Regions from separate parts of the Shewanella sp. DNRA4 genome, predicted to be linked through region 3. Evidence: riboswitches for the same ligand, from Rfam matches in the RefSeq annotation. Region 3 holds a riboswitch; each other region holds the start of a gene.
What was found. Region 3 has a riboswitch for lysine ahead of HG547_RS06940 (Na+/H+ antiporter NhaC family protein). Riboswitches for the same ligand answer to the same signal wherever they lie in the genome.
Positions count from the first base shown of each region.

Region 1: linked by a shared signal. The riboswitch ahead of HG547_RS09970 (Na+/H+ antiporter NhaC family protein) and the one ahead of HG547_RS06940 (Na+/H+ antiporter NhaC family protein) in region 3 are both predicted to bind lysine.
Region 2: linked by a shared signal. The riboswitch ahead of lysC (lysine-sensitive aspartokinase 3) and the one ahead of HG547_RS06940 (Na+/H+ antiporter NhaC family protein) in region 3 are both predicted to bind lysine.

Region 1 is NZ_JABAIP010000008.1:17,960-22,249, forward strand. It holds gene HG547_RS09965 (M3 family metallopeptidase) at 1-1,125, shown strand, start outside; gene HG547_RS09970 (Na+/H+ antiporter NhaC family protein) at 1,218-2,786, opposite strand; lysine riboswitch at 2,866-3,062, opposite strand; gene HG547_RS09975 (FAD-binding protein) at 3,158-4,084, opposite strand; gene HG547_RS09980 (electron transfer flavoprotein subunit beta/FixA family protein) at 4,085-4,290, opposite strand, start outside.
Region 2 is NZ_JABAIP010000003.1:60,523-64,812, forward strand. It holds gene arcA (two-component system response regulator ArcA) at 81-797, opposite strand; gene HG547_RS03910 (DUF3293 domain-containing protein) at 1,380-1,814, shown strand; lysine riboswitch at 2,058-2,232, shown strand; gene lysC (lysine-sensitive aspartokinase 3) at 2,376-3,731, shown strand; gene HG547_RS03920 (succinylglutamate desuccinylase/aspartoacylase family protein) at 3,733-4,290, shown strand, end outside.
Region 3 is NZ_JABAIP010000005.1:111,315-115,604, forward strand. It holds gene HG547_RS06930 (hypothetical protein) at 1-461, opposite strand, end outside; gene HG547_RS06935 (dienelactone hydrolase family protein) at 744-1,706, shown strand; lysine riboswitch at 1,847-2,018, shown strand; gene HG547_RS06940 (Na+/H+ antiporter NhaC family protein) at 2,102-3,682, shown strand.

The sequences.
Region 1 (4,290 bases), on a different contig from region 3:
GCCAACACAGAGAAAGAAGCGGCCGATATCCAAGCGATGATCAACAAGACCGGTGGCAAGTTTGAACTCGCACCATGGGACTGGGAGTTTTACGCAGAGAAAGTCCGCCAAGAAAAATACGCTCTTGATGCCAATAGCATTCGTCCCTACTTCGAATTTAACCGCGTCCTCGAAGACGGCGTGTTCTATACGCTTAAAGAGTTGTATGGCGTGACGTTAAAACCACGTCCAGATTTGCCTGTATACCACCCAGATGTGAAAGCCTATGAAATGTTTGATGCCGATGGCTCAAGCATGGCGATTTTCTATGCTGATTACTTTGCCCGTGAAGGTAAACGCGGTGGCGCATGGATGAGCTCGTTTGTAGGGCAATCCTTCCTCGAAGGTACTAAGCCTGTCGTAGTTAACGTGATGAACATTAAAAAGGCGCCTGATGGCCAACCTACCTTCGTCAGCTATAACGAAGTCACCACGATGTTCCACGAAATGGGCCACGGTACCCACGGTATGTTCTCCAAAGTGACTTACCCAAGTCTTTCTGGGACTTCGGTATCCCGTGACTTTGTGGAATTTCCATCGACTTTCGAAGAAGATTGGGCGGCCCACCCTAAAGTGTTAGCCAACTACGCCAAGCACTACGAAACAGGCAAGCCTATCCCTGATGAGTTACTGCAAAAACTGTTAAAATCCGGCAGCTTTAACCAAGGCTTCGATACGTTAGAGTATATGGCTGCGGCGCTAGTGGATATGGAATGGCACTCATTAAGCCCTGATGCACCATTGCAAGATGTAGCGACCTTTGAGGCTAATGCGCTGAAAAAGCACGGCTTAAATATCACCGCCGTACCACCACGTTATAAGTCAACTTACTTTGCCCACGCCTTCCCAGGTGGTTACTCAGCAAGTTACTACGCGTATATGTGGAGTGAAATTTTAGCGGCTGACGCCTTTGCCTATGTGCAAACCCAAGGCGGCCTAAATCGTGAGATCGGCATGAAATATCGTAAGACCATTCGCGAAGTGGGCAACAGTATTGCGCCAATGGAAGCTTACAAGAACTTCCGCGGCCAAGAGCCTACCACTGAAGGTTTACTCAACCGCCGTGGACTCAATCAGACTCAGTAATCTTAGATACTGAGTAGATAAAAATCAGCCAGCATAGTTGCTGGCTGATTTGTTTTACATTCTCAATATAAGAGCGAAGTTAAATCACGGACTTATAAAGCCGTACTTTTGGATTTAATGTGCAGACCAAAAATCGTCAATACAAACAATATGCTACAAGTCACTAATCCTGCATTGACCGATTCAGTTAAGCCAAGCACTACGTAGCCTACCATGCTGATCAGCGCAACGATTACTGCGTAGGGAAGCTGAGTCACTACGTGGTCGATATGATGGCAACTGGCCCCCGTCGACGACAAAATAGTGGTATCAGAAATCGGTGAACAATGATCACCAAATACCGCCCCCGCTAATACCGAAGCCAGCATAGGTAACATCATGGCTGTGTGACTTCCCATCGCCATATCCGCAGCTATCGGTAGCATAATCCCGAACGTACCCCAACTGGTTCCTGTAGAGAATGCAGTCAGGCCCGCTAACACAAACATTAATGCAGGTAAGAAAGCAAAGGGAATATTCCCAGTGGCTAGGCTAGCCATAAACTTACCGGTTTCAAGCTGGCCGATCACACCTGCAATGGTCCAAGCAAATAACAAGATGTAAATCGCAGGCAACATAGAGCGAGCGCCCTGCACTACACCTTTTAATACCATTGATTTTTCAACGCCTTGCACTAAGTTAAGTACCAGCGCAACCGCTAAACCAATCAGGGCACCAAAGAACAGTGATGAACTCACATCGGTTTTCTCGAAAGCAGAAATAATATTAAATTCAATGCCTTCTTTAGCTAATACTTGAGCACCGCTATCGATCATAAAATACAGGGTCGCAAATACCAGTACTGTGATAGGTAGGAATAACCCGAGGATTTTACCTGTTTCAGCTTCGGGTAAATCAGCATTAGCACCTGGCGGTAAACCTTTAGTCTCATCGTATAAATTACCGCGCATGGCATTTAATTCATGTTCACGCATAGGGCCAACATCTAAGCCCATAAACGCCACACAAAGCAGTAATAATAAAGAGAAAATTGCGTAGAAATTCATAGGGATCATTTGAATAAATACACTTAAATGCCCTGAATCCGCAAAACCATGTGCTGTTAATATACCGCCAATTAACGCAATAATATAAGCGCCCCAACTTGATACCGGTGAAATGACACAAACTGGTGCTGCGGTAGAATCTAATAAATAAGCTAACTTAGCGCGGGAAATATGGTAACGGTCGGTAACAGGCCTTGCGACAGACCCAACGACTAAACTATTGAAATAATCGTCAATAAAAACAACACAGCCTAAAAACATGGTCAGTAATTTCGCATCGCGCTTATTACGAATATGTAACCTTGCCCAATCAGCAAATGCCCGAGCACTACCACTCACAGTAATTAGAGCGGTGATCATCCCCAATACAATCAAGAAACCGAGAATGTATAAATTCCAAGAATTTACGCCATCTTCCGACCAAAAAAGTCCTTTTACACTGTTAAATAAAAACTCACCGCTGGCCACAGGAGAAAATTGATTGAGCAATAATACTCCAATCACAATTCCTAAACCGAGGGAAAGAAGCACTCGGCGAGTAAAAATCGCCAATACAATTGCAACCACAGGCGGGAGCAAAGAAAGCGCCGAATCGGCATAACTAACTACAGTCATTGATTATTTCTTCGTCAAAATACGAATGGAGGGCGACTGAACTGGTGGGAAAAGGCAATAGATACCCAAGATCACCTGTCCTATCAGTAGCGCTCCATAGTAACTATTCCTAATATCCGTATCTGGAAATACTATGGCAGTGTTGTACCTATTAGGCACAACCCCAGCAGTTGATCGTGATAAATCAAACTACTTCGGCACCAAATCCTTTCGTGAACGATCAACGGAATCACCCTACTGATCACTACTGATATTTGGTGCGCCTCTACTTCTAAGAACGCCCATACATGGGCGTGAGGCTCATAAAAACATAAGCGGCTAAGCAGTTACCACCGCGAAGCCGCTTACTTTGACTTAGCTCACAAATAAAATCAACTTAAGCTTGCAATCAACTGCGGAACGGCTTCGAACAGGTCAGCTTCGAGGCCATAATCGGCAACTTGGAAGATAGGCGCTTCAGGGTCTTTGTTGATAGCCACAATCACCTTAGCGTCTTTCATTCCCGCTAAATGTTGGATCGCGCCTGAAATACCGACTGCAATATAAAGGTTAGGTGCGACAATTTTACCAGTTTGACCGACTTGCAAGTCATTCGGAACAAAGCCTGCGTCAACCGCCGCACGCGAAGCTCCTACTGCGGCACCAAGCTTATCAGCCAGTTGCTCTAACATGCCGAAGTTTTCACCGCTGCCCATGCCACGGCCACCAGATACGATAATGCCTGCATTACCTAACTCTGGACGAGCTGAAACTGTCAGCGCTTGAGACACAAACTGAGCTTTGGCTTCAAACACTTTATCCAAGGTAGTCACAGCAGCATTATTACCCTGTGTAACCGCATCGAACGCACTGGCACGCACTGTCATCACTTTAATCGCGTCATGGCTTTGAACTGTCGCTAACGCGTTACCCGCATAAATCGGGCGAACAAAGGTATCGCTACTCACCACGCCAATCACTTCCGAAATTTGCGCCACATCTAAAAGTGCTGCCACACGCGGTAACGTGTCTTTACCCGCACTCGATGCCGCGGCGAGGATATGGCTGTAATTTGGTGCTAAGTCCACCAGCAATTTAGCCACGTTTTCGGCTAAATGCGCTTCATAAGCGCTGTTATCGGCGACTAATACTTGCGCGACACCTTGTAGAGCTTGAGCGGCTTGCACCACTGCACCACATTGATGGCCCACTACCAATACATGTACATCACCGCCGATCGCACGAGCTGCGGTGACAACTTTAGCGGTATCCAGTTTCAGCGCCGCATTATCGTGTTCTGCTAATACTAAAATGGCCATTTAGATCACCTTCGCTTCATTCTTTAACTTTTCAACCAGCTCTGCTACCGACGCAACCATAATACCGGCCTTACGTTCAGCAGGCGGCGTTACCTTGATCACCGTTTGATGCGCTTTGAGCGTCACACCTAAATCAGCTACCGTCAGCACATCTAACGGCTTACGTTTGGCTTTCATGATATTAGGTAATGAGGCATAACGTGGCT
Region 2 (4,290 bases), on a different contig from region 3:
GCTAAAACCTTTTTTGCAGAGATAAAAAAACCAGATCCTAGGATCTGGTTTTTTATGGCGTTCAAACGGTAAGTTGAAGATTAGTCTTCTAAGTTACCGCAGAAACGGTAGCCTTCACCGTGAATGGTAGCGATGATTTCTGGCGTATCTGGCAAGCTTTCGAAGTGCTTACGAATACGACGGATAGTCACGTCAACAGTACGGTCGTGTGGCTTTAACTCACGGCCAGTCATCTTCATCAGTAGATCGGCACGAGTTAAGATTTTGCCTGGGTTTTCAACAAAGTGCAGCATAGCGCGGAATTCGCTACGTGGCAGTTTGTAAGATTCACCCTGTGGGCTGACGAGAGAACGGCTGTTGATCTCTAGGCTCCAATCGTTAAAACGATAGTATTCTACAGAGCTCTTTTCTTCGACTTCATTGCCTGCGCTATTAACACGAGTCAGAAGGTTGCGAGCACGAATCGTCAATTCACGAGGATTGAACGGCTTGGTAATATAATCGTCCGCGCCAATTTCAAGTCCAAGGATTTTGTCGACTTCGTTGTCACGGCCTGTTAAGAAGATCAGACCGATGTTGTTGATTTCACGTAATTCACGTGCCAACAACAGACCGTTTTTACCTGGTAGGTTAATGTCCATAACCACGAGGTTAATTTTGTTTTCCTGCATAGCCTTATGCATTTCTGCGCCATCATTGGCCTCAGTTACCACATACCCTTCTGCCTCGAAAATACTTCTTAGCGTGTTACGGGTAACGGCTTCATCTTCAACGATCAGAATGTGCGGATTTTGCATATTAAGTACCTAAATTTTAACCAATATTCTAACCATAAGAATCACTTACATCGGATTCTTATATTCATAAAATGTTGATACTTCCACTTACTGCTCTGTGCTTCAAAGGGAAGATCTTCACGGCTACACGTCAGGATGTATATAAGTGAACGTTTAAAGTGTAATACGATAAAACGTAACCAGTATCAACTTCGATAAGCAATAGTTAAAAATAGTTCCTTAACTATTGTTTTTTTTAAAATGTTTAAATGATAAATCAAATGTAGAACACATTTTAAAAGATGTCTGGCCAGCATAAGGTGATTTCGCAGAGGAATCTAACAAACCCTTGTCAAGATTAAGCAAACTTAATGTTATCTGCTTAACTGGCCAATGACGACATTGTACTCGTTTTAGGCATTTGTTAACAAATGAAATGTTAACAAATTTCAGGCTGAGACGCTGATTTACCATGATATTTACTTTAGTCATTGATTAGTATAACTAATGTATTTTTAATTCTTGTGAGCCAGTTCACGCCTCTTTGGATTTTTTAGGCTCTCTGTTAAACTAGCGCGGGTTCATTTTTCGACTAGACTACCAATGGACAACATGACTCAAGATTTGTGGCAGCATTATCAAACGCCGTTGTTTTTGCTTACTCAAGCATTATCCTGTGATTTTTCCTTTGCTGTAATTACCGCCCATAATCCCGCTTCAACCCTCCTCACTCCCAGCCAAAACCGATTACTCGACCGCCAACTTCTACGTGAAATTGAATTATTAGGCAGTCCCTATCGTGCACTGATTGGGGCATCGCCAGATTTATCCCATATGGAGAAGAGCTGGGCCGTGTTTATTGATCGCAGCATGGCCTTGCAGTTGGGGAAAAAGTTTAATCAATACGCTATCTACATGGTGGAACAGGGCGAGGTGAGTTTAGTGCCTTGTACATTAGCCGGGCAAACAGAGGTGTGTTTAGGTCGATTTAACGACTATGTGCGTTTGGTTTATGAGCTACCGGACTTGGTCACCTAACCGCGATTGACGCTTTTAATCGCTCCTCTGGCTAAGCTTTGCTGATCTCACGGCAAGGCTAGTTTGTTTTTCTTCTTTGCTAGATCTGATTGATTTTTCCCTATTCTCGTTTGGCATGAGTCGCAAACGTTTTAAATTCCCATTGTTTTTAAATGCGTTTATTGAATTTGTATATAGTGTGTGAAATTAGCATTGACTTCATTAGGGGTTTATTGCTACTTTTTTCGTCCCTTTCCGGCGGAAAGGAACAGAAGAGGAGCGTTAACTAGGTAGTCAGTCAGAGGAGCACAAACTCCAGCGATGATTGATGAGGGAGATTAACGCCGAGGCATAGATATGGTTGCTGCATGTTTATGTCGGTCGCTTAGGCTGAATCCTAACGATTGTCACCTGTAATTGGTGGAGAGCTTCTGGTGACGATTGCTGTTTCCCTTCTATTGGGGTGCGTATCATTGAGCACCAGGCTCTTCGAACGAAGTTAGTTCGGAGCGTAATCATGTTAGTTAATCAATATCTTATCCTTGTTTGTGCCGTGTATTCTGCTTCTGCGGAGGTGCGCTAATGTCCCTTGTTGTCGCAAAGTTTGGTGGTACTTCAGTCGCCGATTACGGTGCAATGAATCGCTGCGCCGAGATTGTACTGGGTAATCCCGATTGCCGTTTAGTGGTGGTTAGCGCCTCTAGTGGCGTGACTAACCTGTTGGTTGAACTGACCCAAGAGTCAATTAACGACGATGGTCGCTTACAACGATTAAAGCAAATTGCGCAGATTCAATACGCTATCTTAGATAAACTCGGTCGCCCTAATGATGTTGCTGCCGCGTTAGATAAGCTGTTAAGCCGTATGGCGGTATTAAGCGAAGCGCTGGCGTCCCAGCGCAGTAAGGCCACCATGGATGAGTTATTGTCCCTTGGCGAGCAGTGTTCGTCGGCATTATTTGCGGCGGTATTGCGCGAAAAAGGCGCCAACTCAAGTGCCTTCGATGTGCGCCGTGTGTTGCGCACCGACAGCCATTTTGGCCGCGCCGAGCCACAGGTTGAGCAAATTGCAGTGTTATCCCGTGAACACTTACAGCCATTGCTATCTGAGCAAGTGATTGTGACTCAAGGCTTTATTGGCTCCGATGAAGCGGGGCAAACCACAACTCTCGGCCGTGGCGGTAGCGACTATTCTGCGGCACTGTTAGCCGAAGCCTTAAAAGCCTCAGCGGTTGAGATTTGGACCGATGTGGCCGGGATTTATACGACCGATCCGCGCCTCGCGCCAAATGCCCATCCGATTGCCGAAATCAGCTTTAACGAAGCCGCCGAAATGGCGACCTTTGGTGCTAAAGTATTACATCCTGCGACGATTCTTCCGGCCGTGCGCCAACAAATTCAAGTGTTTGTCGGTTCAAGCAAGGAGCCTGAAAAAGGTGGCACTTGGATCCGCCATCAGGTTGAAGATGCACCCGTGTTCCGCGCGGTGGCGCTGCGCCGCGACCAAACGCTACTCAATCTGCACAGCCTACAAATGCTGCATGCGCAGGGCTTCTTGGCTGAAACCTTTGCCACATTGGCAAGACACAAGATCAGTGTGGATTTGATCACCACCTCCGAAGTTAACGTATCGCTCACTCTAGATAAAACCGGCTCCGATTCAAGCGGGCAAGGTTTATTAAGTGAAGCGTTGCTGCAAGAATTATCGCAACATTGCCGCGTGCGTGTGGAGGATGGTTTAGCATTGGTGGCGATTATCGGTAATCGCATCGCTACGACTGCGGGTATTTGTCGCCGCGTGTTTGAAGTGCTCGAACCCCATAATGTGCGCATGATCTGCCAAGGCGCCAGCCCGCATAACTTGTGTGTGTTAGTGGCCGAATCCGAAGCGGCACAAGTGGTTAAAGCGTTGCACGAAAATTTGTTTGAAGGCGTTTAGTATGTTGCCGACAACATCGTCTCTGCAAATTGGGGAGCTTGCCGCAGGGCAGGCTCTGACGCTGCCGATTTATCACTTTAAGCCAAGTGGTCATGTATCTGGCCCTAAAGTGTATATTCAGGCTAATGTCCATGGTGCTGAGGTGCAAGGCAATGCGGTGATTTATCAATTGATGAAGCAGTTGGAAAATTGCGACATCTTAGGGGAAATTACCTTAGTGCCCTTGGCTAATCCGCTGGGGATTAATCAAAAAAGCGGTGAGTTTACACTGGGGCGTTTTGACCCTATCACTGGCGTAAACTGGAATCGTGAGTACTTAAATCACGCGATAGATTTACCCGCTTGGTACAGTGAACATGCTGAGCTTAGCGATAGCGAACTTATTCAAGCATATCGCAGCACCTTGATTGAAGCTTGCCTGCAGCGGTTACGTAACGATTGGGGCGTGACCACGGGCCACAGATTGGCGGTTAGCTTACAGGCTATGGCCCATGCAGCGGATATAGTGCTCGATCTGCATACTGGGCCTAAATCCTGTAAACATTTGTATTGCCCTGAA
Region 3 (4,290 bases):
CGCTCAAATAACTCCTTGATATCTTTTTGATCCATCTTGGCAATGGGGGTTAATAGACGGACTTCACCATTGTTAAATTCCACATTAAAGCCATCTTTAACCAACTGAGCGATTTCATTGGATTTGGCTTTTGGGTCGATATTACTCACTGGGATCGGCATGCCATAATCGCTAATTTGCAGCAGGTTAGGTTGGATAAAAAAGCGGGCATTATGGGTTAGTGGTGTGGTTAAGCTGGCCGCCTTACCTTCTGTATCTTGTAACTGGTAATCCAGCAGCAATCGTGCCTGCAACACTTTGCGGGTTTCGAAACCATCGTTGAGGTGTGAAGTAGAAATAATCTGATACTCGCGCGAAGCGGGAATACTTGCTGACTTATCAGAAACCTGATTATCGCAAGCCGTTAACCCAAGCGTGAGCGTGACAGTGGTACAAAGTACCCTGCATATCCCTATAGCCATTTGAACTCCATTTGTAACTTATGTTATTGAAATGTAATGATATTAATATGTTGTTTGGCGACATTATACACAAAAATGCCCCTATGGAATAAAAAGCTCACGCCAATTTGGGCGCATGATCAACCATAAATTGGCTATTGATGGGTGGAGAATTATTAAATGGGCGGCATAAAGCTAATTGCCCTGACAAGCTCTCATCCTTTACTCTTGGTAAGGCCGCTAGATAACTCACAAGCTAGGGAATATAAACCAGTGGTTAGCTTGTTAAATGGAGAAAGAACGATGAGCCCAGATCATAAGCCAGAACTAACCACACCACCTTTCCCTGTCATTCCTCAGGAAGCCTTTGACTGGTATGACGAATATGCCCACGGCATTATCGACCGCCGTGAGTTTATGGCTCGCCTCGCAGGTTTAGTGGCACTGGGTTTTACCATGACCACGCTGACGGGCGCACTAATGCCTAATTACGCCTTAGCCGAGCAAGTCTCCTTTAACGATCCCAGCATTCAAGCCAGTTATGTAAAGTTTCCATCCCCCGATGGCTATGGTGAAGGCCGCGGTTATTTAGTCTTGCCAAACGCGTTGCTGATCCCAGGCCAAAAGGCGGGCGATCCTAAGACCTTAGATCTCAGTAAAAAAGCCGCCGTGGTGTTAGTGGTACATGAGAACCGAGGCTTAAATCCCTATATCGAAGATGTTGCCCGCCGCTTAGCGGCCAAGGGCTATATCGCCTTTGCCCCCGATGCGCTTTACAGCCTTGGTGGATATCCTGGTAATGATGATGCGGGTCGCGCCATGCAAGCGAGCCTTGATAGAGCCAAAATCGAGCAGGATTTTATCGCCGCCGCGCGTTTTTTAAGGGCGCACCCGCAGAGTAATGGCAAACTCGGTGCTGTCGGATTTTGCTTTGGTGGTTATATCGTCAATATGCTCGCCGCCACCATTCCCGATGAGCTTGCGGCAGGCGTGCCTTATTATGGCACACCCGCAGCAACTGAGCTGCGCAGCCGTGTGAAAGGCCCGTTGATGTTGCAATTTGCCGCATTAGATCAACGGATTAACGATACATGGGCCGAGTATGAAGCCCTGCTAAAGGCTAATAAAGCCGATTACGTCGCTTATCTTTACCCGAATGTGAATCACGGTTTCCATAATGACTCCACCGCCCGTTATGATGAGCCAACGGCTGAGCTCGCATGGACAAGAACCTTAGATTTTTTTGGTAAACATTTACTCGTATAAGTCCATTTAGCGCTATTGCAACGCTTGAAAGGTGGATGTTTCTTGTGTTACCAACTTGTAGGTGATTCATTGTTTTATACGCGAGTGGGATCAAAATACTTGCTATCAGTTCCCATCTCGCTAGAATGCCCGCTCGAATACCTTTAAGTAGAGGCGCGCTGCCTATGACTACTTGTGCGGAGGGTGATGCCGCAGATGTACAAGGAAAGGAGTCAGCGCCGAAGTAGCCAGGTCATCAAACCGAGCTGCTGGTTTTGCATCAAATAGGTGCAAGACTGCCATAGTCATCCACTATGGAGCGCTACCTGAAGGGGCTGAGGAGTAATACCTCCCTATAGGTTTTGTTTCTTTATCCTCTCGGTAGATCTCCACCCGTTTTTTGGTGAAAAGAGATCATGGACATTAGTCATTTTGCTGACTCAGGTTGGTCAGTACTTCCCCCTTTGTTAGCCGTCGCCTTGGCGATCATCACTCGTCGCGTACTGTTATCCCTTGGCGTAGGGATTGTGGCCGGCAGTTTGTTACTCAATCAGTTTTCTCCCCTTGATTCATTGCACTATATGTTCAATACCGTGCTGAAGATTTTTTGGGTCGATGGCGCACTTAATCGCGACAATATCAATATGTTGCTGTTTATGTTACTGCTTGGTGGACTCATTAGTCTGATGACGGTTTCTGGCGCCACCCGCGCCTTTGCCGAGTGGGCAGCTAAGCGCGCTAAGACCCGTCGCGGCGCAAAAGGCTTAACTGGTGTGATGGTGTTTGCGTTTTTTATTGACGACTTTTTTCATAGTTTGTCGGTTGGCGCTATTTGCCGTCCGGTGACCGATCGCTTTCAAATCTCCCGCGCCAAACTGGCTTATCTTTTAGATTCTACCGCTGCGCCCGTGTGCGTATTGATGCCCATTTCTTCTTGGGGCGCTTATATTATCGCGCTTATCGGTGGCATTATGGCCGCCCACGGCATTAGCGAGCAAAGTCCAATCTCAGCCTTTGTTGAGATGATCCCGATGAATCTCTATGCCGTGTTTACCCTGTTGATGGTGTTGGTGGTGATTATCTTTCAAATGGATATCGGCCCGATGCGTAAACATGAAGCATGGGCGCTGGAGGGGAAGCTTTGGGATCCGTCTAAGCCTCGTCCAATCGGCTTAGATATGGAAAGCCCTGAAGAAAGTAACGGTGGCATGATCGATATGGTATTGCCGATCCTAACCCTCACAGGCGCGACCGTGTATTTTATGATTTCCTCTGGTGCGGCAGTGTTGGATGAAAAAGGGCTGCCATTTAGCGTACTTGGCTCCTTTGAAAACACCAATGTGGGCTCCTCGCTAGTGTATGGCGCGCTGTGCAGCTTGGCGGTGTCAATTGTGCTTGCGCTGCGGTTAAAATTGGGCGCTAAAAACTGGCTTAAAGCCGCCCCGCAAGGAGTGATGGCCATGCTACCTGCGATCAATATCTTGCTATTTGCATGGGCGATTGGTGCGGTTGTTCGCGATGTTGAGACTGGCAAATATCTGGCCTCCCTCGCCAACGGTAACTTGCCAATGGAAGTGTTGCCTGCGGTGGTGTTTGTGTTGTCCTGCGCCATGGCATTTGCCACCGGAACCAGTTGGGGCACCTTTGGTATTATGTTGCCACTGGCTGGCGACATGGCCGCAGCCAGCGATATCGCATTAATGCTGCCTATGCTTGCCGCAGTGCTTGCGGGCTCAGTGTTTGGCGATCATAGCTCGCCGATTTCCAGCACCAGTATTTTGTCGGCCACGGGGGCAGGTTGCCACCATATTGACCATGTGATGACCCAGCTACCCTATGCCTTAGCCATCGCCTTTGGCGCCACCTTAGGCTATTTAGCCATGGGGATTATGCATTCAACCTTAGCTGGATTTGCCGTAAGCGCCCTGTGGTTTGTGCTCTTCACTGCCTATCATCTGCGTAAAACGAAAAATCAGCCTTTGTTAGCTACGGCATAAGGCTCTTTTACACGCTATCAACTAGGGGCCCACGGGCCCCTTGCTTTTTTGTGGGCTTGAGTAAGCCTGCATCCATTCAAGCAAACTTAAGTCATCACTTAACTATCTAATTTGTAATGTGAAAGTGGTAGACAGATGTTAAACACAACGTTATCTTAGGTTTTTAACAAGGATGAAACTTAATCGTGACCTCGATTCAGTTCATTTGCATCAGGAAGATGTGTCTTTATTTCGCAAGAAACACCTCCTGAACAATATGCGATAAGTCTCTAGGTGCTAGGTGCTAGGTTCTAGATTCTAGATTCTAGATTCTAGATTATAGATTCTAGATTCTAGATTCTAGATTCTAGATTCTAGATTCTATAAAAGCATTACAGCAGTGCAATCCCTTGGCTAATGGGTGTTTGCCAAGTGCGGTAGCCATGGAAAGATTTTTGTCGGTTCACAAAGTTGTGAACTGGTTTTTTAGCGGCCTATCGGCCGAGGTGAATCAAGGTCGTGGGTCTTCACCCCCTGATTTTTAAACAAGAGTCGACCAAGAGGGGATCAACAGCAATTCCTTCTTGCCTCTTTGTTAATAAGAGTCCTTGCTTCTCCGCAACTGAGTT